One region of the Paenibacillus sp. NPDC058898 genome, then DNA from elsewhere that is predicted to be linked to it. Evidence: riboswitches for the same ligand, from Rfam matches in the RefSeq annotation. Region 1 holds a riboswitch; each other region holds the start of a gene.
The links. A riboswitch is a leader RNA that binds a small molecule or an ion and turns the genes downstream of it on or off. The one in region 1 is predicted to bind cyclic di-AMP.

Region 1 (9,853 bases):
GGCGCAGACGGTATTGATGGCCGTGATGATGCAGCAGGTGGAAGAGAAATTCATTGGTCGGCTTAATGGCGTGATGACGCCGATTTTTACCGGCATGCTGCTTATCGGCTCGGGGTTTACGGGATGGTATATGTCGGCGACCTCCATTGTGGTCGTGTATTTCACGGCAGGTGCGCTCTTCCTGCTGTCGTCCTTCATTAGCATGAAGCTTCCGATCTCGAACGTTCCGGTTCAGGAAAAGGAAACACCTGTTAGGGTAGAGACTGCCGCCGAGGCATAGGCTGCTGGTTTCGAACATGATGGTGGTATAAAGGCATAGGCTTGCCGGGTTAGAACATGATGGTTGGTAATTGCATCAACCAAGCGGTGTCGGATCCTCTCCGACACCGCTATTTTACATGTACCGCTCAGCTCGGATCGAGCGAATGAGTCAGGGCAAATCAAGAGCAGCCAGGACAGAGGCTGTCTTGTCCCCTCTGTCGCACACGATCGTGATATAATTCACGTTCTTGCTATGGAGGCTGCGGTACAATATGGGTAACTGTAACAGAAACATCAGACGCTGCATCCGAGAGATTTCAGGACGGAATGCGGGAGAAATGGGGGAGCGGCCATGGCCTATTACAAACCTGATCGCATTGCGGAGATCACCTTGGAGAACGGGGTGAAAAAAGCACATAACTCCGCCATGAACGTGATGATATTAGGATTTTTGGCGGGTGCTTTTATTGCGCTCGGCTTTTTGCTGGATATTCGCGTAATTGCCGGAGCATCGGAGGCTTGGGGAGGCATTGCCGGTTTTATAGGCGCGGCGATATTCCCTGTCGGACTGATTCTTGTATTGCTAGCGGGCGGAGAGCTTCTGACAGGCAACATGATGGCCGTGTCCCTGGCCAGATTCAAGAAGCGGATTTCCACGAAAGAAATGGTACGAAATTTAGCTCTTGTCACGGTAAGCAATATGGCAGGGGCGTTGTTCGTCGCTTATTTCTTTGGTCATGTGACGGGTCTGACAGGCAGCGGCGTTTATCTGGAGAAGCTGGTGGACATGGCAGGTCATAAGATCGACGACAGCTTCCTGCAGGCCTTCTTGTCGGGCATTGGGTGCAACTGGCTCGTGGCGCTCGCCGTGTGGCTGTCCTACGGATCGGATCAGATGAGTGGCAAAATTCTCGGGATCTGGTTTCCGACGATGGCGTTTGTAGCCATTGGCTTTCAGCACGTGGTGGCCAATATGTTCCTCATTCCGGCAGCGATATTTGAAGGATATTACAGCTGGGGCGAGTATCTGATGAACTTCATTCCGGTATGGCTTGGCAATTTCGTCGGAGGCGCGTTGTTTGTGGGAGCTGCCTACGGGACCGTATATTTGAAGAAGGATGATAAGGTTGAGGTCATGCTTCGCGGCGAACAAGACGCCGCACTGCCGTCTGCGCCAACTACCGGCACTGCTCAACAGGTTCATTCTGCGCAGAATGTTTCTTAATATCCCGAAGCCTGGTAAGCGTCTAGGCGGAGGGGAAAAAGCTGCGATTGACCGCTCCCTTAAGAATAGGGATCGGATGATCGCAGCTTTTTTAACGTTGTTGGCGGAGTGGATTCCTTGTATAAGTCGCAGCGGAACAAGCCCGCTATTTTTTTAAATGGTAAGGTACTGTGGTGATAATCACATCTCTCCGATAAAGTAAATGTGCGCGAATGAGCAAGCTGGACTGATTGTGCAGGAAGTTATGCCAGCCCTTCTTGGGGATGAACTGCGGTATGACAACGGTAACCTGGTAGTGGGATTCGCTGGCCTTCCGCTGCACGGTATCGATGAATTTGGTCAGCGGCTGAATGATGCTCCGATAAGGCGAGTGCAGCGTCACCAGCCGGATGTCCGGCTGCCACTTCTTCCATTTTTCCTGGAAGGCCGCCTCGTCCTCCCGCTCGAACGGCACGTACACCGCGATAATTTGTCCTGCTCCCAGTGATTTGGCATAATTCAGCGAGTTCTCCACCACATGCGTGATTCCCGCCACAGGCAGAATAATAACATTTCCCTCAATCGGCTTAACCGGCTCACAGGTCGTAATTCGCAGCTGGTCTGCTACGGCCTCATAATGTTTGTGGATTCGTGTGAAGATCCAAATGATCAGCGGCAGGAAAATCAAGACGGTCCACACTTGGGCGAATTTCGTGAAAAAGAAGATCATCGTCACGATAAAGCTAATGCATGCGCCGGTGGTATTAATGATCAGCTTGACGATCCATCCTTCAGGCTTTTCGCGAATCCACTTCACCATCATCCCTGTTTGGGAGAGGGTAAAAGGGATAAACACGCCGACGGCATACAGAGGAATCAGATGCTCGGTTTTGCCTTCGAAAGTCAGCAGCAACAGAATGGAGAAGAACCCAAGCATGATAATCCCGTTTGAATATCCCAGACGGTCCCCCCGGACGGTGAACATTCGGGGAATAAATTTATCCTTCGCCAGATTAACGGCAAGCAGCGGGAAGGCGGAATATCCCGTGTTGGCGGCCAGGATCAGAATGAGAGCCGTTGTTCCTTGGATAAAGTAATAAAAAACGTTTCGTCCAAAGGTATGCTCGGCAATCTGGGAAACGACAGTGACTTGCTCGCTGGGGCTAACCCCATAGTAATAGGCCAGGAATACGATGCCCGAAAATAACATTGCCAGCAAGGATCCCATCGCGACCAAGGTTTTGGCCGCATTATTCGGAGCGGGATCCTTGAAATTCGGGATGGCGTTAGAAATGGCTTCAACGCCGGTCAGGGCAGAGCTGCCCGAGGCAAATGCCCGCAGGAGCAGGAACAAGCTGAGACCGGCGACAGGCGTGCCGATCGGCGTATGAAGCTCTGGTGATGCATGGCCTGTAGCTATGTTGAATATTCCGACGCCAATCAGGATAAACAGCGCCAGTACAAACAAGTAAACCGGATAAGCCAATATGGTGGCCGACTCCGTAACCCCTCTTAAATTGAGTACGGTCAAACATAGAACGAACACGATGGAGATGGGCAGATTGTAGGCATGCAGTTCCGGAAAAGCCGACGTGATCGCGTCCGTCCCCGCCGATACGCTGACCGCAACCGTCAGGATGTAGTCGACCAGCAGGGAGCCGCCAGCGACCAATCCTGGATACATGCCTAAATTCTGTTTGGAAACCACGTAGGCTCCGCCGCCATGCGGATATGAGAAAATAATTTGTCTATATGATAGGATAAGTGCCAGCAATAAGATGAGGACCCCGACGGCAATCGGTATGGAATACCAATAGGCAGCCGCGCCAACGGTCATCAAGACGATCAGAATTTGTTCAGGTCCATAGGCCACGGACGACAAGGCGTCGGATGAAAGGATGGCCAGCGCTTTGGTTTTGTTCAGCTTTTGCTCGCCCAATTCCGCTGATTTAAGGGGTCTTCCGATGAGGAATCGTTTGATAGAAGAGAACATGTTTTTCACCGCCGATTAAGAATAGGTACATGATGGGAGCTGCTTGAAGTGAGTTCAATCGGTGTGCCTCATGTGCTGGACATATGGGCTATCTCCATTCCAATATTGATTTTTGGCAAACAAAAAACACAGGTTAGAACCCTGTGTTTGATCACAAGTTCACAACCCTCTCCATCAACGCTGACGAGGTTAGCTGTCGGATTCGGGCGGTGAGAGTCGCCCTACCTGATAATAGTCGCGGCGTAAGTACGCGCTGCATCAGGATTCACCCCATAGTATGGTTGACAGATCCTATAGGTATCCATCCATACGTGTGGTTCCCCCGCTTTCCCAATTGGAAATTAAGCGAATGTCATGTGAATATGAAGAATGATTTCGAAGCTGAATAGTATATTACGCCTGCTCAAATCTTTTGTAAAACACCCTCCAACGAAGAATAAAGCAGAATTATATATAAAAAATGACAGATAAGCGCTTACATAAATATGTAGCTTTGAGAGGCTTTGTTTTTTGCATGTTTGCTACAGAAAGCATGACTTTCTATGATGCGTAAGTGGCAAGTAGCCCAGATATGATGCGATAGACGCTGGATACAAACAAATTCGCCATGCCGGTCTCGGGGGAGGAGACATGGGCATGGCGAATTTTTTGGGAGTGGTCCATGATTTGGCAAGGAAGAGAAAGGGTCTGGGTTCCTCTTCGTTGCTCTTGATAGGAATATACCCGGAAGGAAGTAGAGTGAAACACCCGCTCAGAAAAAAATGTAAGACTTTACTGGAGCCCTGATTTTCTTTTAAGATAAGGGGATATGATTCAGCGTGTACAAGGGGGAATGGACGAAATGACTCAAGCGATGATTCATCAGGAGAATGGTGTGTTTCCGGCGGTATGTCCGTTGGATTGTCCCGATACTTGCGGTCTGCTGCTGCATAAAGAGAATGGAAAAATCGTGAAGGTTACCGGCAATCCGGATCATCCGATGACGCAGGGAGCCATCTGTAATAAAGTCCGCAATATGGCACATCGGGTGTATCATCCCGAGCGCGTGCTTTATCCGCTGCGGAGGGTAGGGCCCAAGGGTGAGGGGGCTTTCGAGCGGATCAGCTGGGATGAAGCGATTCAGGAGATTACCGGGCGCTACAAGAAGCTGATCAAGGAATATGGCTCCGAGAGCATTCTACCATACAGCTTTTACGGCAATATGGGGATATTGAGCGTGGACGGTATGGATCGGAGATTCTTCAACAGGCTGGGCGCCAGCCGCCTGAAGCAGTCGATCTGTAATTCCGCAGGCACTGCGGGCTGGAAATCCGTAATGGGGTTTAATGGAGGCACCGTCCCGGAGGAAACCGTTCATGCCGATGTCATCATTGTCTGGGGCGGTAATATCGTCAGCACCAATATGCACCAAGTAGTGCTGGCAGAGAAAGCACGCAAGGCCGGTGCCAAGGTCATTGTGATTGATGTTCATAAGAACCAGACCGGGCAATGGTCGGATTGGTTCATTCCGCTGTTTCCGGGCACGGATGCGGCACTGGCGGTCGGCCTCATGCACATCATGTTCCGAGATGGCATGGTGAATGAGGAATTCCTCCGGCAGTATACGCTCGGGCATGAAGCCTTGCGTGAGCATGTCAAAGACTATACGCCGGAGCATGTATCCTCCATTACCGGCATTCCGGTAGAGGATATCGAGAAGCTGGCCGAGCTGTATGGCCGGGCCGGTACTTCTTATATTCATATTGGTAACGGTCTTCAGCATCACGACAATGGCGGCTTGACGGTGCGCAGCATTGCGGCGCTTCCGGCCTTGACCGGACAATGGCTGAAGCGGGGCGGAGGGGCTGCCAAGTCGAATGGTGGCTACAACAGCATGGACAGCGATGCACTGGAGCGTCCGGATCTCCGGCCGAATCCGGATGCCAGGACCATTAACATGAACCGGATCGGCGAGGTGCTTGCCATGACCGAACAGCCGATTAAGTCGGTCTTTGTCTATTGCAGCAACCCGCTGGTTGTCGCTCCTGACAGCGGGCGGGTGCGCGAAGGGTTTGCAAGGGAGGATCTGTTTACCGTCGTACACGATTTGTTCATGACGGATACAGCCAAGTATGCGGACATCGTGCTTCCGGCAACCTCCTCATTTGAGAATACGGACCTGTTCGCATCCTACTGGCATCAGTATATCCAGCTGCAGGAGCCGGTCATTCCGGCGCTCGGGGAGAGCAAGAGCAACGTGGAGCTGTTCTCCTTGCTGGGCCGGGCCATGGGGTTCACCGACCCGGCCTTCCATGAGACCGAAGAGGAGATGATGGCAAGAGCGCTCGACTTCCCGGACAACCCTTATCTGAACGGCGTCACGCTGGACAAGCTAAAGGAACACCGCTATGTGAAGCTTGACATGACGCCGCTTGAAACATATCTGGATCGTTTGCCGACGCCTTCGGGCCGGATCGAGCTTTACTCCGCGAAGTTGGAGGAAGCAGGTCTTCCGCCTCTTCCGACTTACGTGCCCTTGAAGGAAGGATATGACGGTGTAAGGCGCGGCCGCGGGAACAGATACCCGCTTATGTTCATTTCGCCGCCGAACCACAACTTCCTGAATTCGACCTTTGCGAATGTGGAGAAGCATCAGAAGTTGGAGAAGGAGCCTGCCCTGCAGATTCATCCGGCGGATGCAGAGGAACGCGGTATAGTGGACGGAGACATGGTTACGGTGTACAACGACCGTGGAACCTACGAAGTCCGAGCCAAGGTGACGGATAAAATGCTGCCGGGCACCGTAGTCAGCCAAGGCTTGTGGTGGGAAGGCGAAGGCAGGAAGCAGCGCGCCAATGCCCTTACACCCGACAGGTTGTCGGATATGGGCGAAGGAGCTACCTTCTTCTCAACGGTGGTAGAGGTCAGGACTACAATAATCGGTGCTTAAAGATGAATACAAAGACTGTCTTGAAGGTCTATATGACCTGAAGGCAGTCTTTTTTTCAAGGGTTAGCATCCTTGTCGCGCAAGAAATACCTCTGCCAAATAAGGTCTGTTTACTGAGAAAGTACGTCGATAGACGGTTATTTTAATTGGCTGGAACGGATGAAACATTCAGGTAGAAGTATAAAAAATCGGGCTTTTATTATATAGCTTCAATATATTTCCATGGGTAGAATGGTACTAAGTCAATTGCAAGCGGTTTCGAAGTCGCAGATTTCAGAGAACCGGCATGTATTTACATCAATTTGTAACAGGAGGATAAATATGCCGCAAGCTACTACAGAACAGCAACCATCACCCATTTCCCGGCAGCCAAAGGTCCATAATAATAGCTTATTTAGGCGCTTAATGAAGCAATGGGATGTTCAGCTGATGGTTATTCCAGGAGTTATTCTGATTTTCATTTTTGCCTACCTGCCGATGTACGGTGTAATCACCGGATTTATGGATTACAGCATTTTTACTGGTTCACGGATTTTTGAAAATCCATGGGTGGGCTTTAAACATTTTGAGGCTTTTTTTAATGCCCCAGAGTTTGAGAGGATTATTCGGAATACGATTGTAATCAGTTTACTTAAATTCTTTATTGGTTTTCCGGCACCGATTATTCTCGCACTGATGTTGAATGAAGTTCGACATATGTTTTTCAAAAGATTTATCCAGACTATTACCTACTTGCCTCACTTCTTGTCCTGGGTTATTGTCGCGGGATTTGTAATTGCAATGCTCTCCACAGAGAATGGTAGTGTTAATATGCTGCTGCAGAGTGTGGGGGCCATTGATGAACCGATCAACTTCCTTTCTCTAAAACAATATTTCTGGACAATTCTGATTTCGGCTAACGTATGGAAAGAGATTGGTTTTAACTCGATTGTATATCTCGCCGCCATAGCCAGTATTGATCCGGCTCTGTATGAAGCTGCAGACATCGACGGGGCTAGCAAGACAAAGCAGATCTATCTAATTACGGTTCCTTCGATTATGCCAGTCGTTATCATCTTTATGATACTTGCAATCGGTAGACTGCTCGATGCAGGATTCGAGGATATCTTGCTGTTGGCCTCTAACCCTGTATTAAGGCCGGTAGCCGACGTTGTAGATACCTATGTTTATCGCGTCGGCCTAGGAGGAAATCGCTATTCTTACGGGATTGCCATCGGACTCTTCAAATCGGTCATCGCTGTCATCCTGCTTACGATCGCTAACTATGCGGCCCGAAGATCCGGTAACAGTCTATGGTAATAATCAGTAGCAATCAGGAGGTACAGCATGCTAAAAAGAATTAGCACTGGTGACAAGATCGTGCTTGTCTTGATCTATACATTTCTTACTTTATTGGCCTTTTCAGCGCTTTATCCATTCTGGAATGCTGTGGCCGTATCCTTTAACCAGGGTGTAGACACCGCTAAAGGCGGGATTACCTTCTGGCCTCGGGAATTCACACTGGAGAATTACAAAATTATATTAGATGATGACCGATTGGCTAATGGATTCTTTATATCCGTTAGCCGGACCATAGTCGGAACCGCAACGTCAATATTTATGACCGCCCTTTTGGCATTCGGAATGACTCGTACCTATTTGATCGGTCGGAACTTTTATATGGTGTTCTTGGTATTTACGATGTATTTTTCTGGAGGATTGATTCCGTCTTATCTCCTGATCCGTTCGCTTGGTATGATGAACTCTTTCTGGGTGTTTATTATTCCAACCTTAATTAGCGTGTGGAACATGATTATATTCCGAACCTTCTTTAAAGGTCTCCCTGTTGGTTTGGAAGAGTCTGCTAGTATTGATGGCTGCAGCAACTGGGGAATGTTCTTCCGGATTATACTTCCGCTGTCCGGTCCGGTAATTGCAACCCTATCATTGTTCACAGCCGTAGGTCACTGGAATGATTGGTTCTATCCTAGTATTTACATTACTAGTGATAATTTGCTTCCAATACAGACGATATTGCGGCAGACGCTGAATGCCAATATTGTAACGAATTCAAACTCAGTACTTGATAGCGCTTCTGTTATGTTAATGGAACGGTCAAAACAGATCACCTCCAAATCACTCACAATGGCGATGATGATTGTAGTGACACTGCCAATCGTTCTTGTATATCCTTTTGTGCAAAAGTACTTTGTTAAAGGTGTTCTTGTAGGCTCGCTGAAAGAGTAGTTTTAAGAACGGTTTAAGGCGAACAGCTTTGAACATATATATTTTTAGATTGAGAGGGGTTTAGTACATGAGAAAGACAAGAAAGTCTTTGCTGTTGATGGTATCTTTGATTTTCGTACTGGTCACAGCTCTGGCAGGATGCGGCGGCAAATCAGCTGAGCCAGCTCCAGCAGCACCGCCTGCAGCTAACGGCGATAGCGGCGAGAAAACGGACCCGCCAGCAGAAGGCAGTGATGAAGGCAAGTGGGTACTTGGCGAGAAGCCGCTTCAGTTTTCAGCTTATGCTCACTATGAAGGAACAGACTTCCCTAAGTGGGAAAGCGTTCCGCTTGGTAAGTATTTAAGTGAAGAGAAGCAAGTGAAAATCGATGTAATTGCGGCTAATGGAGCACATAAGCAAAAGCTGAGTGCAATGATTGCATCTGACGATCTCCCTGATTTGATCTGGACAGACCGTGACGAACCAATGATTTTAAGCCTTCAAAAAGAAGGTAAGCTCGTTGCATTCGATCCTTGGTTAGATAAATATCCTAACCTGAAAACATGGATGGGCGATCTGGATCTGCTTCGTGCTGACGATGGAAAGATTTACAGATTCCCTAATTGGTACTCATCTAATCCTTATGGTACTGCAGGTTATGTTGTTAACAAGAAAATTTATGATGAGTTAGGTCAGCCACCACTTGAAACAACTGACGATTTGTATAACTACTTGAAGATGGTTAAAGACAAGTATGGTGATACAATTGTTCCATTCGAACCGCACCGGGCGCAGGATAGACAAGGACTTGGGGTATTATATACGGCATTTGGAGAGCAATTAAGCTATTCGAACTTAAAAGCAAACTTGCTTGCTGTTCCAAAGGATGGAAAACTGACTCCGTTACTTACAGATCCAACATTCCGTGAAGCTCAGAAATATATCGCTAAGCTCTACAGAGAGAAACTTATTTCTCAAGATGCATTTAGCCAAACCGAGGATATGGTTAAAGAGAAAGTAATGACGGGTCGAGTGGCTGTATTTGCAGGTTCAAGCCCGACAGATATCGCAGCAAAAGCACAGATTGAATTAACGAAGGACGATCCAAATGGCGGTTATTTCATGATTTGGCCTATTCATAAGCCAGGATTGGATAAGAACAAGATTACTGCAGGTACTTACACGAGCTTTGGATGGAACGCTGCACATATTACTACAGCAGCCGAAGATCCAGAGGCAATCTTCGCATTCCTTGACTGGA
Region 2 (9,853 bases), on a different contig from region 1:
CGCGACGTATTCGGTTATGCTGTGGATAAAGGCTGGATGTGCGTACAGATTCTGTACATGCGCCAAGGGAAAATGGTACAGCGCAACAAGTCCGTTTTTCCGTTCTACGGCGATGCGCACAGTGACTTTATGTCTTTTATTGCCCAGTATTACAGTGATAATCCTGCATTGCCGCAAGAAATTCTGCTACCTGAGCCTCTGTTAATAGGAGGCGAGGCTGATCCAGAGTCGGTTGCTGGAACGGCTGTGGATGAAGGTGTGTTAGGCCCAGAGGAAGCCGTGGATTCGGTGAGTACGCTTTCCGCAGGAACATCTGATGAGCAGCAGGCAGCCCTTGCCCAGGCCCAGGAGAAGCAGGCCGAAGCCGCTGGCATCGTGGATGCAGCCGGAGGAGCTGCCGCCCTGCAGGAATGGCTCGGCGTGAAGGTGCATGTGCCGCAGCGTGGTTTGAAGAAACAGATGGTGGGCATGGCGTCGGATAATGCAAAGGTGTCCTTAGACGAGAAATTCCGCTTGATTGAGCGTGATGAAGAACGCACCTCGGTCGCAGCAGCGAATCTGGGCGAAGTGATCGGCCTCCAATCGCTGAACCGGATCGAGGCATTTGATAACTCGAACATCCAGGGGACCAACCCGGTATCGGCCATGGTTGTATTCACCAATGGGAAACCGGACAAGAAGGAATATCGGAAATACAAGATCCGTACCGTGCTGGGACCGGACGATTATGATACGATGCGTGAAGTGATCCGGCGGCGGTATGAGCGCGTCTTGAAAGAGAATTTGCCACTTCCTGATCTGATTGTGGTCGATGGAGGGAAGGGACAGATTTCCGCCGCCAGCGATGTGTTGGAGAATGAGTTGGGGTTGTTTATCCCGGTCTGCGGGCTTGTAAAGGATGCCAAGCATAAAACAGCGCAGCTCATGGTCGGAGACCCGCCGGAGCCGGTTACGCTGCCCCGGGACAGCCAGGAGTTCTATTTGCTGCAGCGTATTCAAGATGAGGTTCACCGGTTTGCGATTTCCTTCCACCGCGAACAGCGCGGCAAATCGATGGTATCCTCCAAGCTGGATTCCATCCCGGGCATTGGTGAGAAGCGCCGGAAGCTGCTGTTGAAGCATTTTGGCTCGGTCAAAAAAATAAAAGAGGCTTCAGTCGAAGACTTCAAGCCCCTTTCAATCGGTGAGAAATTAGCAACGGAAATTCTTAAGGCACTTCGTGAGGAGGAGTCGTGACATACGGCTTCTCTTTTTTTGTTGGATTGAAACGGTAAATCGCATACGCAACAAGCGCAGGAAGCACCATGTAGAAAACACCAATCAGCAAGTTGGTGGTGTCCTTGAGCAAGATCAGGCTAATACCCATCAAGATGCTATTAAAGATGACATGGGAGAACATGGCCGCCAAATACCCATATTTCAAAAAGATGTAGCTGAACAGCAAGCCGATGATAACCAGTTCAATGGGCCGGGAAATTACAGGGTATATCGGATAAAGCGTATGCCCGAGCGCCCAGATGAGCGAGGTAATCAAACTGGCAACGAAAGTATTGCGGACGATCTTTTTCACCATTTTGATACCGAACAGTCGATAGACGGCCTCTTCGGATATGCCGGCCAGCCAGGCCATCAGCGGAAACAGCCAAGGATAGAGCATGTTATAAGGCGACTGTGTGGCATCCGTGGTGGACCATGTATTTAAGGTTAGGCCCAGAACGATAAAGATAATGGATTGGACCCCAAGCAAGATGAAAGCCCACATATATCCCAGCTTCATGCTGTCCAGTACATAATGACCGTATCCGGGTTCTTTGGCGCGCGGCCATGGATTGAGCCCGTCTTCTTTTTGCCATAGTCCGTTGCCCCCGACAAGGGAGAAATAGAGCAGGGCGGAGAATATGAGCGAATAGACCGCATAGAAAATCATCATCCCGACTATACCGGTTTGCGACATCCCCTCGGATTTGAAAACGGGAATCAGATTATACGTATTTAGCATCTGAATGATAAACAGCAGCACCGCTAGGAACAGGCCGCGCTTAAACGACGTATAGGCTCTGGTCTTTACGCTGTACACAATGGCAAGAATGCCAAGGATGAGGGTGAACAGGCCATACCCTGCGAGTGTCAGCAGCGTTGCATCCTGAGTCTGCTTGTTGACATAGGCGGAATGGGCGGACGGGACTGAGAAGGATGGATCATAGGAGCGTAATTTCCCATGTTCGAAGGTGAAACGGTGCTCCAATCGGGAATCGCCAATCTTGGATTCCGGGTCCACATATCGGAGCCGGGGTTCCCCTTCCCGTGTAACCAGCTCAAGGCGCGACAGGTCATAGCCCGCTCGCTGGAGCCAAGGTTCCGCGAGCGTTTGCTTCTCGGCTAATGACATGCCATCCTCGACGACAAGCAGCATCTGCCTTTGTACATCGCCCTTGTTCAGCTCAATCCGGTCATAGCTGGAGCGGGCGTAATCGTACGAGAAGCCGACGATGCCTGAATTTTGCATGTGCACGTCCACATTGAGGGCATCCCCTCCCGGCTCGCTGAAGCGAACGCGGTATACGTCATAGGGATATTTGGCTTCATAGGTTTTGTTGTATTCCGAAAGTTTCTTTTCCTTCGCCAGATATCCGTAAAGTTCCGATTTGGATTGATATGTAACCAATGTGTCATCCGTTTTTGCAGCCTTAAACTGCAAATGCTCCTGAGCAAAGCTTGAAGCCGCTTGCCGAGCCTGCTCCTTGGATATGATATTCGGAGATGCCATCTCGGTAGAATCCGGATTCGTCGACGGAAACACCTGAAATAATAGGAACAGAATCAGGCCGACTGCGGCAGGCGCGATGAGCTGTTTCAGATTGGGCTTCAGCTTCAAGGGCTCTCTTGCACGATTCATGAAATTCCTCCTCTAGGAAAGTTGATACTCCCACTGGTATTCGATATGCCTGATTAAGTACGCATAGAGTCAATATAACATAGTTATGAAAGTCATAAGCAGCTTATCCCAATATCCGGAATAATGAAACAAATCGATGAAAATGAATGAAAGGTTTCGAAAACGTTAGAGAACCCCATGCTTGTATTCTTGAATATGCCCAATTCGCGCTCTTTTAAAGATTTTTTGGGTGAAAAACGGCATTGGGTTACGTACCAGATTGCGTTATAATCACATCATGCTTCAAGGAACCGAATATTCCAGCCGAATTTCGTACTGAAAATGGGGGAACCATGTAATTGGGGTGAATTTCATTATTCCTAGAATAATGAATAGGGCGACCTGTGGAAATGCCCGAATCCGTCAGCTAACCTCGTAGGCTGCAGCACAGGAACCAGACCGTAAAGGGCACTGCGTTTTCCAGTGTCTTTTTTTCTTGATTTTTTTTAAGAAGGTGACCGATTGAACTCTAAATTTAACTGGCTCAGGTTGTCTCCGCCGCAGATTCTCGTGCTTGGTTTTGCGGCTATTATCTTCATCGGGACGGCGCTGTTAATGCTGCCGATTTCCACAAGTACAGGTGAACCGCTTGAATTTATCGATGCCTTGTTCACTTCGACATCGGCAACATGTGTAACGGGTCTGGTTGTGGTGGATACAGGAACGACATTCAGTTCCTTCGGCCAAGTCGTGATTATGCTGCTGATTCAGATCGGCGGGCTCGGATTCATGACGATGGCTACTTTATTTGCCTTGGCTCTGAAAAGACGCATATCGCTCAAGGATCGTCTCATTCTGCAAGAAGCGATGAATCAGTCCTCGATGGAAGGAATCGTAAGGCTGATTCGCAGAGTTTTGTTGTACTCCCTCATCATCGAGGCCTGTGGTGCCATCATTCTATCGATCCGCTGGGCGTTTGATATGCCGATCGGCCAGGCGATTTATTATGGCGTTTTTCATGCAGTCACGATGTTTAACAACGCCGGTTTTGATTTGTTTGGTGATTTTCGGAGTTTGACTGGGTATGTCTACGATCCTGTAGTCAACATAGTCGTGATGTTTTTGATTGTCTCAGGTGGGATTGGTTTTATCGTATTATCCGATCTGATTGATTTCCGAAAACAGCGGAGACTTTCCTTGCACTCCAAAGTGGTGCTCACCATGACGGCTACCTTGCTGCTGGTTGGATTTATCGTCATTCTTATATTTGAATTCACCAATCCGAGGACGCTCGGCTCTCTGAATTGGGGCGGAAAATTCTTCGGTGCGTTATTCCAGTCCGTAACGCCGCGTACAGCTGGCGCGAATACTATAGATATTACGGGGCTTCGACAGGCCACGCAATTTTTTATCGTGATTCTGATGTTTATCGGAGCATCCCCAGGGTCAACCGGTGGCGGTATCAAAACAACAACCTTCACCATTATGGTGGGGGCGGTTATCGCCATGATGCGCGGGCGTGAAGACATCGTCATGTTCCGTTATCGCCTGGCCCAGGAGCGGGTGCTGAAGGCACTGACCATTGCATTACTGGCACTGCTGCTCGTTCTAATCGTATCGATGATTCTGTCAACGACAGAGGAAGGGAGCTTCCTGGAGATCCTATTCGAAACGACATCCGCCTTCGGTACGGTGGGTCTCTCCATGGGTTTAACGCCTGAACTGACGGGATTCGGGAAGATTTTGATCAGTATTACGATGTTTGCAGGGCGATTGGGGCCTTTGACGCTTGCTTATGCACTGGGGCCAAAAAAGGGTAAAGAATTATATCGTCATCCGGAAGGCAAAATGATTATTGGATAAGGAGTACAGGAGAGACATGAAACCAAAGCAATTTGCAATCATCGGTTTGGGACGATTTGGCGCCAGCCTGGCGCTTGAACTGATGGAACAGGGATATGAGGTGCTCGGCATCGACCGCAGTGAAGAGGTTGTCGAGGATATGAGCGAGCTGCTGACGCACACGGTGGTGGCGGATGCTACGGACGAAGAGGTGCTTAAATCGCTCGGTATCCGCAACTTCGACTGCGGGATTGTGGCGATCGGGAACGATATTCAGATGAGCATCTTATCCGCCATCTTGTTAAAAGAGCTTGGTGTCGCCATGGTCGTTGCTAAGGCGATTTCGGTGCTGCACGGCCGGGCGCTGGAGAAGCTGGGCGTGGACCGGGTGATCTTTCCGGAAAGGGATATGGGGATCCGGGTAGCTCACCAGCTTGTCACGCCCAACCTGCTCGACTATATCGAATTATCCAAGGACTATCTGATTGTGGAGATGACGGTCACGGACTGCATGGACGGAAAAACGCTTAGCGAGCTCAATACGAGGGTTCGCTACGGTGTCAGCGTGGTGGCCCTGAATAAACAATCCGGCATCATCGTAGCGCCAACAGCCATGGATGTGGTGAACTCTGGCGACATTATGGTCGTTATCGGCTCCAATGATAATGTGGATCTCTTTGAGTCTGAGGTCGTGAATATGCTCGAAAAATAAATAAAGAAGAAAAAAACCTGACGACCCTATATACCGTCAGGTTTTCTTCGTTTTATCCTCCTCCAGCTTACGGAACAGGATTTCCGTTTCGTCAATCCAGCGGCTGGCTGCCTTGCTCAGCTCCGAGGCTTGGCCGTAGATCAGCGAAGTTGTTCGCCGGGTTTCAATGAGTGCCGGAATATGAATGTCGACAAGCCCGTTATCGGACAACAGCTGCGGTCTCAGATAGGATTTGGGCAGAAGCGCGGCTGCCTTGCAGGTCGGGATGAGCCTGACGATCGCTTCGAAGGAATCGATCTCCATCCGAATATCCGGCATAATGCCCCAGCGGTGGAACAGGTCATCCGTCAACTTGCGGTACCAAGTGCCGGTTGAGAAAATGATCATCGGCAAGCCTTGAAGCTGCTCGATGCCGACATCCTCGATCTCCGCCAGCGGGTGTGAAGACGGGATGACAAGCTCCAGATGGTCATCAAACAGCGGAATACAGTTTAAGCCGGGCTGGTTGATGGAGGAGGCGACAATGCCGACATCGACCCGTTTATCTCTTACATAAGAAACGATCTCATGGGTCTTGCCGGTGATCAGCTTGATTTCGGCCGCGGGATGACGCTCCATGAATGCGTTAACGAGCGGGGGCAAGGTGGTCTGCAGTGTGGTTAGGCTGGCCCCCAGGTTGATCGAGATCTGATCCCCCTCCCGGTAATGGGCCAACGTCTGCATGAATTTGATCTGCTGTTGGCGCTGCTCCAGGGCAAAGGTGTACACAATCTGTCCGATGGAGGTAAGCTCCAGCCGTTTGCCGCGGCGGTTGAACAGCTGCAGCCCGAGCTGGTCCTCCAGCTTGGCTATTTTCCTGGACAGGGCTGGCTGTGACAAGTTAAGCAGCTTGGAGGCTTGGTTTATGCTGGATTGCTCTACAACGACGGCGAACATGTCCAGTTCTTCAAACATGGAATTCCTCCTATATAAAATAGACATATGTGCAAAACATTGCTTATGCGTATAGATTATAACGATTAATAATTATATTGCAATTCCATTATAAGAAAAAAAGGAGTAACATGAAACATGACACAAGTTGTTCACACGATTGCCGAAATAGGCAGCTTTTTGTCGTTGCAACGGTTTTAGGACAGGGTAAGTGTAATTGTTCTGGAAATAGGAAAGATTGAAAATGAAAACGCTGCACATTGGAAAGGGGAACGTCGACTGATGAAAGGGTATTATTCCAGAAAGCTGCATTCTTTGCTCGGTGTCATACCGCTTGGAGCATTTTTGCTCAGCCATATGATTTCCAACTATAAGGCTTTCGAGGGTGGAAAGGAAGGCTTTGCAAGCGCGGTCCATTTTTTGAACAGCATGCCGCTGATATTTTTCCTCGAGCTGTTCCTGATCTGGCTGCCACTGCTATATCACGGTGTCTACGGGTTATACATTGCTTACCAGGCAAATAACAACGTGGGCAATTTCAACTATGAACGGAACATCCGTTTCACCGTCCAACGGATCACCGGTGTTATTACGTTCGTTTTTGTTATCTGGCATATGTACGATACGCGTTTCCAAATCATGATCGGCAAAATCACGCATGACGATTTGGGCGCGACCATGCATGGCATCATGAACAATCCGATTCTGTTTACTCTGTACGTCATCGGCGTTGTGTCGGCAGTCTTCCACTTCACAAACGGCCTGTGGGCGTTCCTCGTTAGCTGGGGCATCACCGTCGGTCCGCGCGCGCAGAAGGTATCCACATACATCTGCATGGGCTTGTTCGTATTGATGAGCGTGTTGTTCGTTCTGGCTATGACAGCATTCCGCAGTTCCGAATTCGAGGCGGCGACAGCAATGATCGATGTAGTTAAGACAGTCTTAAGTTAAGGGGAGTGAACGAAAAATGGCATCTAATATTATTGTAGTGGGTGGCGGCCTCGCCGGGCTGATGGCAACCATCAAAGCGGCAGAAGCAGGAGCTCACGTTCATCTATTCTCACTTGTACCTGTTAAACGCTCTCACTCCGTGTGCGCGCAAGGCGGCATCAATGGAGCCGTGAATACGAAAGGTGAGGGTGACTCTCCTTGGGAGCACTTTGACGATACGGTATACGGCGGCGACTTCCTTGCGAATCAGCCTCCGGTCAAAGCGATGTGTGAAGCGGCTCCGGGCATTATCCACTTGATGGACCGCATGGGCGTTATGTTTAACCGTACGCCGGAAGGTCTGCTCGATTTCCGCCGTTTCGGCGGAACGAAGCGTCACCGGACGGCATTCGCCGGCGCAACGACCGGACAGCAACTGCTCTATGCGCTTGACGAGCAGGTTCGCCGCTGGGAAACTGCGGGTCTTGTGACCAAGTACGAGAACTGGGAGTTCCTGAATGCGATCATCGATGACGAAGGCGTATGCCGCGGTATCGCTGCCCAGGATCTGCGCTCGATGGAGATTAAGGCGTTCAAAGCTGAAGCCGTTATACTCGCAAGCGGTGGTCCTGGTATTATTTTCGGAAAAACGACCAATTCGGTGATCAACACGGGAACAGCGGCCAGTGCCGTTTATCAGCAAGGCGTGCATTATGCGAACGGCGAGTTTATCCAGATTCACCCGACAGCCATTCCAGGCGATGACAAGCTCCGCTTGATGTCGGAATCGGCACGTGGTGAAGGCGGACGGATCTGGACCTATAAAGACGGCAAGCCGTGGTATTTCCTCGAAGAGAAATACCCTGCTTACGGAAACCTGGTGCCGCGTGACATTGCTACGCGTGAAATCTTCTCCGTCTGCGTCGATATGGGACTTGGGATCAATGGCGAGAACATGGTCTACCTGGACCTCTCCCATAAAGATCCGAAAGAGCTGGACGTAAAGCTTGGCGGTATCATCGAGATCTATGAGAAATTCATGGGCGACGATCCGCGTAAAATCCCGATGAAGATCTTCCCGGCAGTCCATTATTCCATGGGCGGCATGTGGGTCGATTACAACCAAATGACGAACATTCCCGGGCTGTTTGCAGCCGGAGAATGCGAGTATCAATATCACGGTGCGAACCGTTTGGGAGCGAACTCCCTGGTCTCCGCCATTTACGGCGGTATGGTGGCCGGACCGAAAGCGATTGAATATGTCAAAGGCTTGAAGAAGTCCGCTGAGGATGTTTCCTCCACCGTATTTGACCGCGTAGCGAAAGAGCAAACGACTAAGTATGAAGGCCTGCTCAAGATGGAAGGAACCGAGAATGCTTATGTGATCCATAAAGAGCTCGGCGAATGGATGACCAACAACATGACGGTGGTTCGCTACAACGACAAGCTTGAAGCTACCATCGGCAAAATCAAGGAATTGAAGCAGCGTTACCGCAATATCAATATGACGGATACCTCCCGCTGGAACAACCAGGGCGTGGCGTTCACACGCCAGCTGTGGAACATGCTGGAGTTGTCCGAGGCCATGACGCTGGGTGCACTTCTCCGTAACGAAAGCCGGGGCGCTCACTACAAGCCGGATTTCCCTGATCGTAACGATGAAGAGTTCCTCAAGACAACCAAAGCAACCTGGACGCCTGATGGACCACAGATTTCATACGAAGAAGTGGATGTTTCCTTAATCCCACCGCGTATTCGCGACTATTCGAAAGACAAGTAAGAAGGAAGGGGGATTTACGATGTCTCAAACGGCAGCCGCCTCAAAGAGCGTTAAGTTTATCATTACACGTCAGGACAATCCGGAGACGAAATCCTATACTGAGGAATTCGAAATTCCGTACCGTCCCGGCATGAACGTCATTAGTGCGCTGATGGAAATTCAGCGCAATCCCAAAAATGCACAGGGCCAAACCACCGCACCAGTATGCTGGGACTCCAACTGCCTTGAAGAAGTGTGCGGAGCTTGCTCCATGGTCATTAACGGCAAGCCGCGCCAAGCGTGTGCGGCATTGATCGATAAGCTGGAACAGCCGATCCGGATTCAGCCGATGAAGACGTTCCCGGTTGTAAGAGACTTGGTTATCGACCGCAGTCGTATGTTCACGGCCCTCAAGCGCGTGAAGGCGTGGATTCCGATCGATGGCACCTACGACCTTGGCCCCGGACCTAAAATGGCGGAGAAGAAGCGTCAGTGGGCTTACGAGCTGTCCAAATGTATGACATGCGGTGTATGTCTTGAGGCTTGCCCGAACGTCAACGAAAAAACAGACTTTATCGGACCAGCTGCCATTTCCCAAGTTCGCTTGTTCAATGCTCACCCGACAGGTGAGATGAACAAGGAAGAGCGTCTGGAAGCGCTGATGCAGGACGGAGGCATCGAGGGCTGCGGCAACTCGCAGAACTGCGTGCGTTCTTGTCCGAAGGGCATTCCGCTGACTACGTCGATTGCGGAAATGAACAAGGACACAACCAAACATCTGTTTAAGCGCTGGCTTGGCGTT
Region 3 (9,853 bases), on a different contig from region 1:
TGCCGGGTGGCGGCAGTATCTGGATTGAGCTTTCAAGGCCGAAGGGCGAATGGGTACAAATCGATATTCGGGATGAAGGGCAGGGCATACCGGAGGATCTGATGCCGCATCTTGGCGAACCGTTTATTACGAATAAGGAGACGGGCACAGGGCTAGGATTGATGGTAAGCCAGCGTATTATTCAGGGTCACCGGGGTATGATGGAAATCGAGAGTGAAGTAGGTGTGGGCACGAAGGTGAGCATAGTTCTGCCTGTAGTCCAGCCGAATGCTATTGAGAATTAAGCAAGAAGTAGTTACAGATAAGGGGATGGCATCTTGAGAATTAATAAATTTATCAGTGAAACGGGATATTGTTCCCGTCGTGAAGCAGATAAGCTGGTGGAGAGCGGGAAGGTCACCATTAATGGCGTGGTTGCTGTCCTGGGAAGCCAGGCAGAGGAAGGCGACGATGTCCGGATCCAGGGAAAGCCGCTTCAGGATAAGAAGAAGCATGTATATATTGCTCTTAATAAGCCGGTCGGGATTACAAGCACCACCGAATCGCATATTAAGGGCAATATTGTAGACTTTGTAGGCCACAACGAGCGTATTTTTCCTATCGGACGATTGGATAAGGACTCTGAGGGACTGATTTTGCTGACGAATGATGGAGATATCGTCAATAAGATCCTTCGCTCTGAGGGGAAACATGAGAAAGAATACATTGTGACTGTGGATCGCCCGGTAACGGAATCCTTCCTTAGCGGGATGTCCAGCGGCGTAAAGATTTTGGGTGAGATAACGCTACCTTGTGAGGTCACTCGAATGTCCGAGCGCGTATTCCGAATCATTCTGACCGAAGGTAAAAATCGCCAAATCCGCAGAATGTGCAGCGCTTTTGGTTATGAGGTCCGGAAGCTGCAGCGAATCCGGATTATGAATATCCGTCTTGGCAGTCAACGCATCGGTTCATGGCGTGATCTTAGCGAGAAGGAGAAGGAAGAGCTTGGTCAGCTGCTGAACTACAGGCTCGAGTAGCTGGCTAAAATACTTCTATAATCTTAAACAAAAACAACCGATGGGATCTGTAATACCAGATGCATCGGTTGTTTATTGTGTGTTATAGTCTGTAGGGACCCGTTCCCATTTGGGTTATTCATTCACGCTTGTAAAGGTGGCGCTATCCTGGTATTTACGTATAATGGATACCTCGACTCTGCGGTTCTTCGCTCGCCCAGCATCGGTGTTGTTATCAGCAATCGGATGGTATTCACCATAACCGATCGGCATGAACCGTTTAGGATCCAGCTCCGAGTTGGCAAGCAGAATCTTCATGAACTGCAGGGCTCGATCCGAGCTTAAATCCCAGTTCGACGGATAGCGGCTGTTAGAGATTGGCACATTATCCGTATGGCCGGATACAATGATTTCATAGTCCGGGAACTTGTGAAGCATTTGCGAGATGGCCTTAGCCAGTTTACGGGCTTCCGGCTTCACAACGGCTTCGCCGGAAGGGAATAAGGCGTTGTCCCGTATCGTAATGACAAGCTGGGAGTGGTTCAACTTGGTGCTGAGCTCCGAGGTTAAACCGTTATTTTTAATATAATTATCGAGCTGCTTCTTCAGCTTCTCCAGATCCTGTTGTTCCTGACGCATCAGCTCTGCACGCCGTTGGTCAGGTGTTGTCGCGGGAACGGAAGGAGATGTCGCTTTATGATCCTTAATATTGGGCGGATCATCGCTGGATTCCGTTTTGCTGTAATCCAGTACACCGGTTCCGCCGGTGAGAGCAACACTGAAGGCTTCGCTCATTTCTTGAAATTTGCGTGCATCCGTCGCACTCATGGCGTATAGCACCAGGAACAAGGCCAGAAGCAAGGTCAGTAGGTCTGCGTAAGGAAGAAGCCAGGATTCGTCGGCATGCTCCTCATGCGGCTCGTGTCTAGTCTTTTTGCTCACTAGCACCAGCCTCCCTCTCGCTGAGCTCAGCCCGTTCGGACGGTGTCAGGAACACGGAGAGCTTCTGATTGATTGCAATGGTGGATACACCGGACTGAATGGACAGCAGGCCTTCTACCATCATCAGGCGGATTTCAACCTCACGTTTGGATAGACGCTTGAGTTTATTCGCAATCGGGTGACAGAGGACATAACCGGTGAAAATACCGAGCAGGGTTGCAATAAACGCAGCCCCGATGGCATGGGCGAGTTCGCCCATATCTTCCATATGGGATAATGCGGCGATCAAACCGATAACGGCTCCAAGTACCCCGAGGGAAGGTGCATACATACCGGCTTGGGAGAAGATCAATGAGCCGGAACGATGGCGCTCTTCAGTGGCATTAATATCTTCCATTAATACATCACGTACGAATTCCTGATCGTTGCCATCGATGATCATGCGCATCCCGTTACGCAGGAAGGTGTCATCGATCTCATCGACTTTGGTTTCAAGAGCCAGCAGACCTTCACGGCGTGTGATCGAAGCCCATTCCATAAACAGCTTGATCATTTCCGTTTTGTCCATCAGATTCTGTTTCACAAAGGTCATCTTGACCAGCTTCGGAATCTTTTTCAGCTCGACTAGCGGAAACCCGATGAATAAAGTTGCTGCCGTACCGCCAAGAATGATTAGATAGGCTGCCGGATTATACAAAGCGAGAAGGGAGGCACCTTTCAGAACCATGCCCACCAGTACCGCGACGATACCGATTATTAAGCCTATAATTGTTGAAATTTCCATACCACACCTCATCCGTGAGAAATAAAATAACGAATCCATTCGTCAGAACGGTTCTCATGGAGAACCGGACCCCTTTTGTGGGGCGTTATCCTATTTATCGTCAGGTCGGGCTTTTTTTTTTAGTTGTAATTTCCGGTATAATGGAAGGAAGGGAAACGAAGCTAAGTACGGCAAGGAAAGGAGTGATGGAGATGGGCGTTAAACACGGAAGAGATTACGGCGAAATTCTGGCAGAACTGACCGAGGCAGTCGGACGAATTACCGACAGCTATGTCTTCTTTGAAATGGAAGCTGAGGATTGGGGCAATCTGGGTGAAGCCGAGAGAAATGAGGTTCATGAAGCGCTGGCTGAGGATTTGTTCTATGCGCTAGGCACAGAGCCGGTGATTAATGTTGGCAGCGGCGTGGTCATGCATGATCAAACGAACCATCGAATACATATTTTGATTGGTGAAGAAGAGTTGGCCTTTGTGGCTCTTGTGTAATCACTCCAGTTATCAACAGATACAGGGCAGAATAGAATAGATGACAGAAAGACCATATTACGTGTAAGTCGGCTTTAAGATAGGTTTTTTTCGGGGAGGAAGATAAAAGATGCTTTATACGCAGCAAGAAGTAGAGGCTCATCTGGAAAAGCTTGAGGGTTGGGAATTTGAACAAGGGAGATGGATTGTACGGAAGTATACCTTCTCCTCCTTCATGAAGGGAATCGCTTTTGTTGATGAAGTGGCAGCTATTTCAGAAGCTTTCGGACATCACCCCTACATCACCATAGATTATAAAGTCGTTACACTTCGTCTCACCTCTTGGGACGACGGTGGCATTACGGCTGTGGATATTAAGGAAGCGCAGCAGTTTAACGAAGCCTATGAGAAGAGTCGTTCGAAGGATGGCAAGGCGGCACAATAGGAGGGGGGACGGTTAGTCCCCTCAGAGGTCCCGAATATGTAAAAACACGCTTGCGCCGGGAAGAGCTCCAGGTGCAAGCGTGTTTTGAGTATAAGCTGATTTATTTTTTCTCAGCAAGGTATAGCGCGATGTTTGCGATTTCTTCAGGCTTAAGTTGATCTTTAAAGGAAGGCATTCCCTTACGACCTTTGGTTACAACGTTGAAGATTGCGTCCGCATCCATGTGTCCGCCTACTTGATTCAAAGCCGGCCCAGCGCCGCCTTGAAGTTGGTCGCCGTGACAGCTAATACAGCTTGCTTTCATTGTGGCTTCCGCTGCGGCAGCATCGAGAGTCACTTCCGGCATGGTCGGCTTCTCTTCCTGAGCCACCTGTTCCTTACCTGGGAGCGTAAACATCAGCGCGATAGCCAACGCACATGCGACGAAGAACAATCCGCTCATGATCCATTTTTGCATCGTCATATCGTCCCTTCTATGTATACTGCACTCTTGCACTTGTCTCCATTATAAACCAACATTCATAGACAGCATAGCCAGTTGTGACAAAAAAAGCAACTATCCGGCGTGGCTTCATAAAAAGTACACAAAATTGTGCTTTTTCATATAGACAAAGATTACTATTCCTCATTAGCCGGCGGCTCATACACCATACAGTGGAAAAGGGCATTTCCCGTTGGCGTAAGTCGCTCATACGTATCTGTGATATGAAAGCCTGCCTTTTGATACGTGCGGATCGCTCGCTCATTCCAGGTCAACACCTCAAGGTCGATTTCGTCGACAGGCCGCCTCCGCCTGGCTTCCCGAACAATCGCCTCCATAAACCGTTTACCCATTCCGCGCCCGCACCAATCAGGCCGCATGCCAAGTCCGATTCGTGTCACCTTGTGCATCGGAAACAGCTGGGCAAATCCCCACAGGGCCTCCCGTTCATCCAGAATTGAGATGTACTGCCTCTGGCGAATGTCGGGATCGCCAAACTCGACCTCAAGCCCTTTCATCTGCTCCCAGGGAAGAAAGCCATAGATATTATAGGGAGGAGGATAGGTCCAGGCGCATATTTCCTTTGCGTGCTCTTCACGCATGACTACGGTGTGAAATGAAATCGGTGTTGCATCCATTGGTGAAGTCCTCCTATCGTATATATGAATGATAACCCTTTTCCGAACATCCAAGTCGCATCAAAAAGCCCGTCAAAGAGAGGTAAGGGCTCCTTTAACGGGCAAGCAGTGTGTATAGGGATGATTAGCCTCTAAAGCTTAGGATGATTCACCAGCCGACTCTTCATACGTATCATCGCTCATGATACGCTTTGCACCCACGTATCGCTGATCATAGTACTCCTCTGCAAGGCGGTTGATAACCACGCCGCGGTTGGTCGAGGCATGGGCAAATTTGTCATCGCCGACATAAATGCCGACGTGGGAGATGCCCTGGCCCGATGTGTTGAAGAACACCAAATCGCCAGCGCGTAGATCCTTACGGGACACGCTTGTCCCCATGTCGAATTGAGAGCCGGATTGATGCGGGAGCTTCAAACCGAGTTTGGCATATACATACATGGTGAAGCCGGAACAGTCAAATCCGCTCGTGGTCGTACCGCCGTAGCTGTATCGTGTACCTAGCACCTTATCGATTTCCTGATCCAGCGCACTATCAGCAAACACGCTGCCAACGCCCAAAGTGAGTAGCAGTGTGATACTAAGGGCTGCTGTTGATAATGTTTTCTTCAGCATGGAAAGCTCCTTTTCGCTGCCGCGAGGCATAGCAATCTATGTATTAAAGCACTTACATTAATGACAAAGTTGTTACTGCGTCCATTCTATCAGACAGCAAGCGGGATTGGCAATTATTTCTTGATGGATTTTGCTATTTTTCAATCGCATTAGCTGTCGAAGCGTCAGATAAAATCAATATTTTTCCAAAACGGTGTTTAATGAAGAGAGAGAAGGGTATATAAAGAATAAGAGGGTATTGGGGATGGAATAACCAAACGAAGTCATTTCAATATCTTCATTCATTTTTTTTTGAAAAGTGGAAACTTTTTCGTTGTCTTAAACGTTATAAAGGTATACACACAATCAACAAAAGAAAAAAGCCGCTGGATGAGATCGGCACAATCTCATAAACCCAGGGCTTCTTAATAAGAGTAAATCAATAAAGTTCCAACATTAATTGTAGTTCACAGCTACAGATTTGTACGTATTCTGACTCATAATTCTCTTAGCGCCTACATATCGGTTGGCGTAATAGCTCTGGCTTAGCGGACTGATCATGACACCACGCGAAGATGAGGAATGAGCAAATTTGCCGCTCCCAACATAAATACCCACATGAGAGATACCTCTACCGGATGTGTTGAAGAACACGAGATCGCCAGCTTTCAGGTTGCTCTTGGATACTGCCGTTCCTACTTTGTATTGAGCTGCAGACGTTCGCGGCAGGCTAAGGCCAAGCTTCTTGTAAACATAGCTCGTGAATCCGGAGCAGTCAAAACCATTCGTTGTGGTTCCACCCGTTTTATAAGAGACACCAATGGCTGGTTTGATTGCTGTATTTAATTTGGAATCGGCGAAAGCGCTTCCGGTCCCTAATGTGAGTGCGAGTGCGAGGCCGAGAGAAACAGCCGTTAACTTCTTTTTCAAAACAAAAAGCTCCTTCCATTGCCTGCGAGGTTAGCTTAAGGGTTCGGTTGAAAGGTCCCCTATGATCCCTCTCTTGCGAGATCAATTCACCCAAAACGGATCCCCCGCTTCCCATATCGTTATGGGAATTCGGCTCCTTAAAATGTTGATGAACCCATTCATTGACGTCTGACGTTCCAACATTGTTAACGAATTTACATCGTTCCAACAAAAAAGTTACAGTAAAGATGACAAAGTTGTTACTAACATATTCGTTATTTTAGCAGAGTATTAACAATTTGGCAAACGAGGAAAGATCATTTTTAAACAAAAAAACCTGTCCCCATCTTGGGGAAACAGGTTTTTTTGTAATTTGGCGCTCAGAAATTTGTAATATAGAGGATAAATGAATGCTTATTCTTTGTAAAACCAAGCTCGAGATAAAAACGTGTCACTTCGGATTACAGCTTATTCGCGAGCATGATTCACCATTTCAGGGTAACGAATTGTAACGATTAGGAATGCTGTGAGGAGGAATCTCCCCACAAATGATATTGGGTGGAAATTACCCAAATTTGGAATAGTCCATTCAGGAAATAAGAGGCCTGCTGTATAATTAAGCCGATCAACCCGGCCCAGAAGAGCGAAGCCGAGCTCAGGAGCAACAGAATGACACAGGCTGATCCGCCGATGGTGATGGACAACAGCACTGCCGTGCCCAAGCGACGGAAGAGTGCCAGAATAGAGCTGATCATACCGAACCCCCCAGTGCGCCCGAATTGCATATAGAGCAATAACAGGCGGATCAGATAGGCGTACAAGAACCACCCAGCTGCATAGGGCAGTGCATGAAGCAGCAGAACAGGCTCTTGAATCCCATTCAGCAGAATCGGAAGGATTTTGGGCAGAATCCAGTAACCGGGCGCAAAGGTGAGAATGAGCTCTATCAGATAGAATAGCGTTACGGGTTTCCACAGTTTCCGCATGCCAATGAAGAAGAATAAACCGCGCTCGCCCTTAGCTTCCTGGTGAAGGTTGTAGAAGATGCCGGCCCGAATGAGCGGGGTGAAGATCATCCTGATCAAGAGCAAACCGGCCAGAAGCCATGCGTAGGTATGGACCGTGCTGCTCAGGGATAGGCTCATCTCGCCCTCGTAGAAGAATAAAAGACGGCTGAGCTCGTTAGGGGCAGAATCCGGATATCGCATAAGAAGGGGAACGACTGCCGATTTTACGAGTCGGTACAGGCAGTATCCCCACAGCAAACGGTATAAGAAGAGCAGAATCGAGACGTATAGCTGGTCTTTAACACTGATCCACCCTTGGCCTGCGTAACTTTTCATGTGCTCCCCCCTCACCATGACAGGCTGCCGAACAGCGTCTCCACAAGCTTGGTAATACTGAGATTCCAGCGTGTAACCACCTTCGGATCCATTCCTGCCTTCATATAGTTATTGATGTGTTTATTCTCTAGGACGATGGAATATTTCGGATCAACCATGGCCCAGGCGAGCGGAGTGCTGTACTCCAGGGTGTAAGTAACTTTTCGGTCCTTGCCGCTCCAGGTTCGCTCCACCGTTTTGCCGTCCTCAAAGGCGAACACGATTGGCACATCGGTTATATCCCCGGCCTTGCTCGTTATCTTGACCGTAGATTCATACCGAGGATGTTCCGCCGTGCCTTTATTTTTGGTTTTGATCACGTCGATGGCAACGTCCGCCATCTGGCTTCCATATACATATTGGTCAAAATACGGCTGCCAGGACGTTTTGCTTACTTGCTCTACAACTTTCTGGAAGTCGGACGTGGTCGGGTGCTTAAAGCGGTATTTCTGGGCGTACGTATGAAGAATCTTCTCCATCATCCGCGGACCGACCTGTCGTTCGATGCCTTGCAGCACCAGCTTGCCCCTCGTGTAAACATTCAGTGCGTAGTTTTCGTGCGAGCTGTATTTCCAGGATTCCATCTTCAGCGGTGCAGGGGAAGTGATGGATGCTCCCTGAGCCGCCGTATTGGAGGTAATCCCGTATTCTTTTTCCATCACTCGTTCTTCTGCATAGGTTGCAAAGGCCTCGTCCAGCCACGCTTCCTCAAATTCGTTACTTGCGATCATTCCGTAAAAATATTGATGGGCAATTTCATGAATGACGGTCCGCTCCAGCTCATATCCCGGCGAATCGTTTTTGGCCCCGAAGGCCGTGACCAGCGTCGGGTATTCCATGCCGCCTGCACCGTTGCCCGATTCCGGCGGAACGACGATGGACAACGTGGAATACGGATAGGTTCCGTACCATTTTCCAAACGAAGCGAGTGCCGACTTGGCAGCATCAAAGTAACGCTCCTTTAAGTCTTTATGGGCTGGATCGAGATACAGCTTGATGCGGACGCCCGGTACGCCTGGTGCGGAGAATGCTTCTTCTGCCGTGACAAAGTTCGGCGATGCCGACCAGGCAAAATCATGCACATCATCCGCATAGAACTGATAAATTTTTTCCCCGTTAATTTTTTGGGCAGGCTTGGTAGGGAATCCAGTCGCAGCAACAATGTAATTTTCGGGTACTCTGATGCGAACGCTATAAATGCCGAAGTTAGAATAGAATTCGGAGTTGCCATGGTATTGATGAAGATTCCAGCCTTCCTCTGTTCTTCCGCGAAGACCAGCCGGTTCATAGACCGAAATTTTAGGAAACCATTGCCCCGCCATAATAAAATTCTCGGTGGTACCCATGCGAGCAAATATTTTGGGGAGCTCGACCTCAAACTCCAAGTGAATGGTGACACTCTCGCCGCTCTTGATGGGTTTAGGCAATCGGAGCTTGACAAGGCTGTGATCCTTGATGTTACCGTCGTCAGGTTGGACAAATTGAAGGCGATGGGTCAGGGCCAGACCTTCGGTTGTTTTCACGCTGGTAATCGTCATGGAGCCGAATCCGTCGTCTGGCATGGGATCGGAACGAAGCCGGCCACCCGATTCCTTCATAAAAGTCGTATCATTGGAAGCAAATGCATTGGGGTACAGATGAAAGTACAGCTCGTTTACGCTTTTTTTGCCTGGATGAGTCCAAGTGAGCGTCTGTTTGCCCTTAAACTTGTTCTCCTCAGGCTCGTACCGAACATCCATATGATATTCCACTAGTCGGTCGCTTAAGGCCGGAGCAGGAATATTAGGCTGCACCTTAGGCGGTGAGAGAGGGGCCTTCTCCACAACAGAGACGGAGGGCTTGCCCGCATTTGGGGCAAGAGCAGACGCTGAGGACCCTGGATTCAGAAATATCGGCATCGATCCTGCAAGCAAACCTATGGCAAGCAGGGATGATAGAAAGACTTTAGCACGTGGTGGGACCATATCGAACAACCTCCCGTTGACAAGCATCTAGTGCATGTATATGTTTGCTTTTGGGGGATTATTAGTTAAAATAAAATTATTGGGACAAAGGTTATCAATTTAGCAGCTGATACGTAAGAATCGGCTCTGATATAGGAGGTCGGCAGCAGTGGAGAATGAAGAACAGAAGCAGGGTGCGAAGAAACCGATTGCTTTGAATATTATTAATAGTAAGAGTAAGCATAAAGGGTTTGGATCAGGCTCCATCGATCT

Region 2: it holds a riboswitch for cyclic di-AMP, as region 1 does, so the genes downstream of both, ACOZB4_RS25275 (TrkH family potassium uptake protein) here and ACOZB4_RS15845 (APC family permease) in region 1, are expected to answer to the same signal.
Region 3: it holds a riboswitch for cyclic di-AMP, as region 1 does, so the genes downstream of both, ACOZB4_RS32710 (C40 family peptidase) here and ACOZB4_RS15845 (APC family permease) in region 1, are expected to answer to the same signal.

The regions. Positions count from the first base shown of each region.
Region 1 is NZ_JBMOSM010000005.1:210,133-219,985, reverse strand. Features, by position in the region: gene ACOZB4_RS15855 (MFS transporter) at 1-280, shown strand, start outside; gene ACOZB4_RS15850 (formate/nitrite transporter family protein) at 614-1,486, shown strand; gene ACOZB4_RS15845 (APC family permease) at 1,632-3,458, opposite strand; cyclic di-AMP (ydaO/yuaA leader) riboswitch at 3,621-3,816, opposite strand; gene ACOZB4_RS15840 (molybdopterin-containing oxidoreductase family protein) at 4,300-6,387, shown strand; gene ACOZB4_RS15835 (ABC transporter permease) at 6,708-7,685, shown strand; gene ACOZB4_RS15830 (carbohydrate ABC transporter permease) at 7,713-8,612, shown strand; gene ACOZB4_RS15825 (extracellular solute-binding protein) at 8,680-9,853, shown strand, end outside.
Region 2 is NZ_JBMOSM010000011.1:139,182-149,034, reverse strand. Features, by position in the region: gene uvrC (excinuclease ABC subunit UvrC) at 1-1,236, shown strand, start outside; gene ACOZB4_RS25280 (CPBP family intramembrane glutamic endopeptidase) at 1,208-2,896, opposite strand; cyclic di-AMP (ydaO/yuaA leader) riboswitch at 3,188-3,332, shown strand; gene ACOZB4_RS25275 (TrkH family potassium uptake protein) at 3,398-4,738, shown strand; gene ACOZB4_RS25270 (potassium channel family protein) at 4,755-5,429, shown strand; gene ACOZB4_RS25265 (LysR family transcriptional regulator) at 5,466-6,383, opposite strand; gene ACOZB4_RS25260 (succinate dehydrogenase cytochrome b558 subunit) at 6,645-7,313, shown strand; gene sdhA (succinate dehydrogenase flavoprotein subunit) at 7,330-9,072, shown strand; gene sdhB (succinate dehydrogenase iron-sulfur subunit) at 9,092-9,853, shown strand, end outside.
Region 3 is NZ_JBMOSM010000025.1:34,421-44,273, reverse strand. Features, by position in the region: gene ACOZB4_RS32755 (ATP-binding protein) at 1-284, shown strand, start outside; gene rluF (23S rRNA pseudouridine(2604) synthase RluF) at 318-1,019, shown strand; gene motB (flagellar motor protein MotB) at 1,134-1,940, opposite strand; gene motA (flagellar motor stator protein MotA) at 1,924-2,724, opposite strand; gene ACOZB4_RS32735 (hypothetical protein) at 2,916-3,209, shown strand; gene ACOZB4_RS32730 (4a-hydroxytetrahydrobiopterin dehydratase) at 3,319-3,633, shown strand; gene ACOZB4_RS32725 (c-type cytochrome) at 3,734-4,090, opposite strand; gene ACOZB4_RS32720 (GNAT family N-acetyltransferase) at 4,252-4,752, opposite strand; gene ACOZB4_RS32715 (C40 family peptidase) at 4,891-5,364, opposite strand; gene ACOZB4_RS32710 (C40 family peptidase) at 5,803-6,276, opposite strand; cyclic di-AMP (ydaO/yuaA leader) riboswitch at 6,281-6,421, opposite strand; gene ACOZB4_RS32705 (hypothetical protein) at 6,771-7,598, opposite strand; gene ACOZB4_RS32700 (M1 family metallopeptidase) at 7,610-9,601, opposite strand; gene ACOZB4_RS32695 (YwhD family protein) at 9,750-9,853, shown strand, end outside.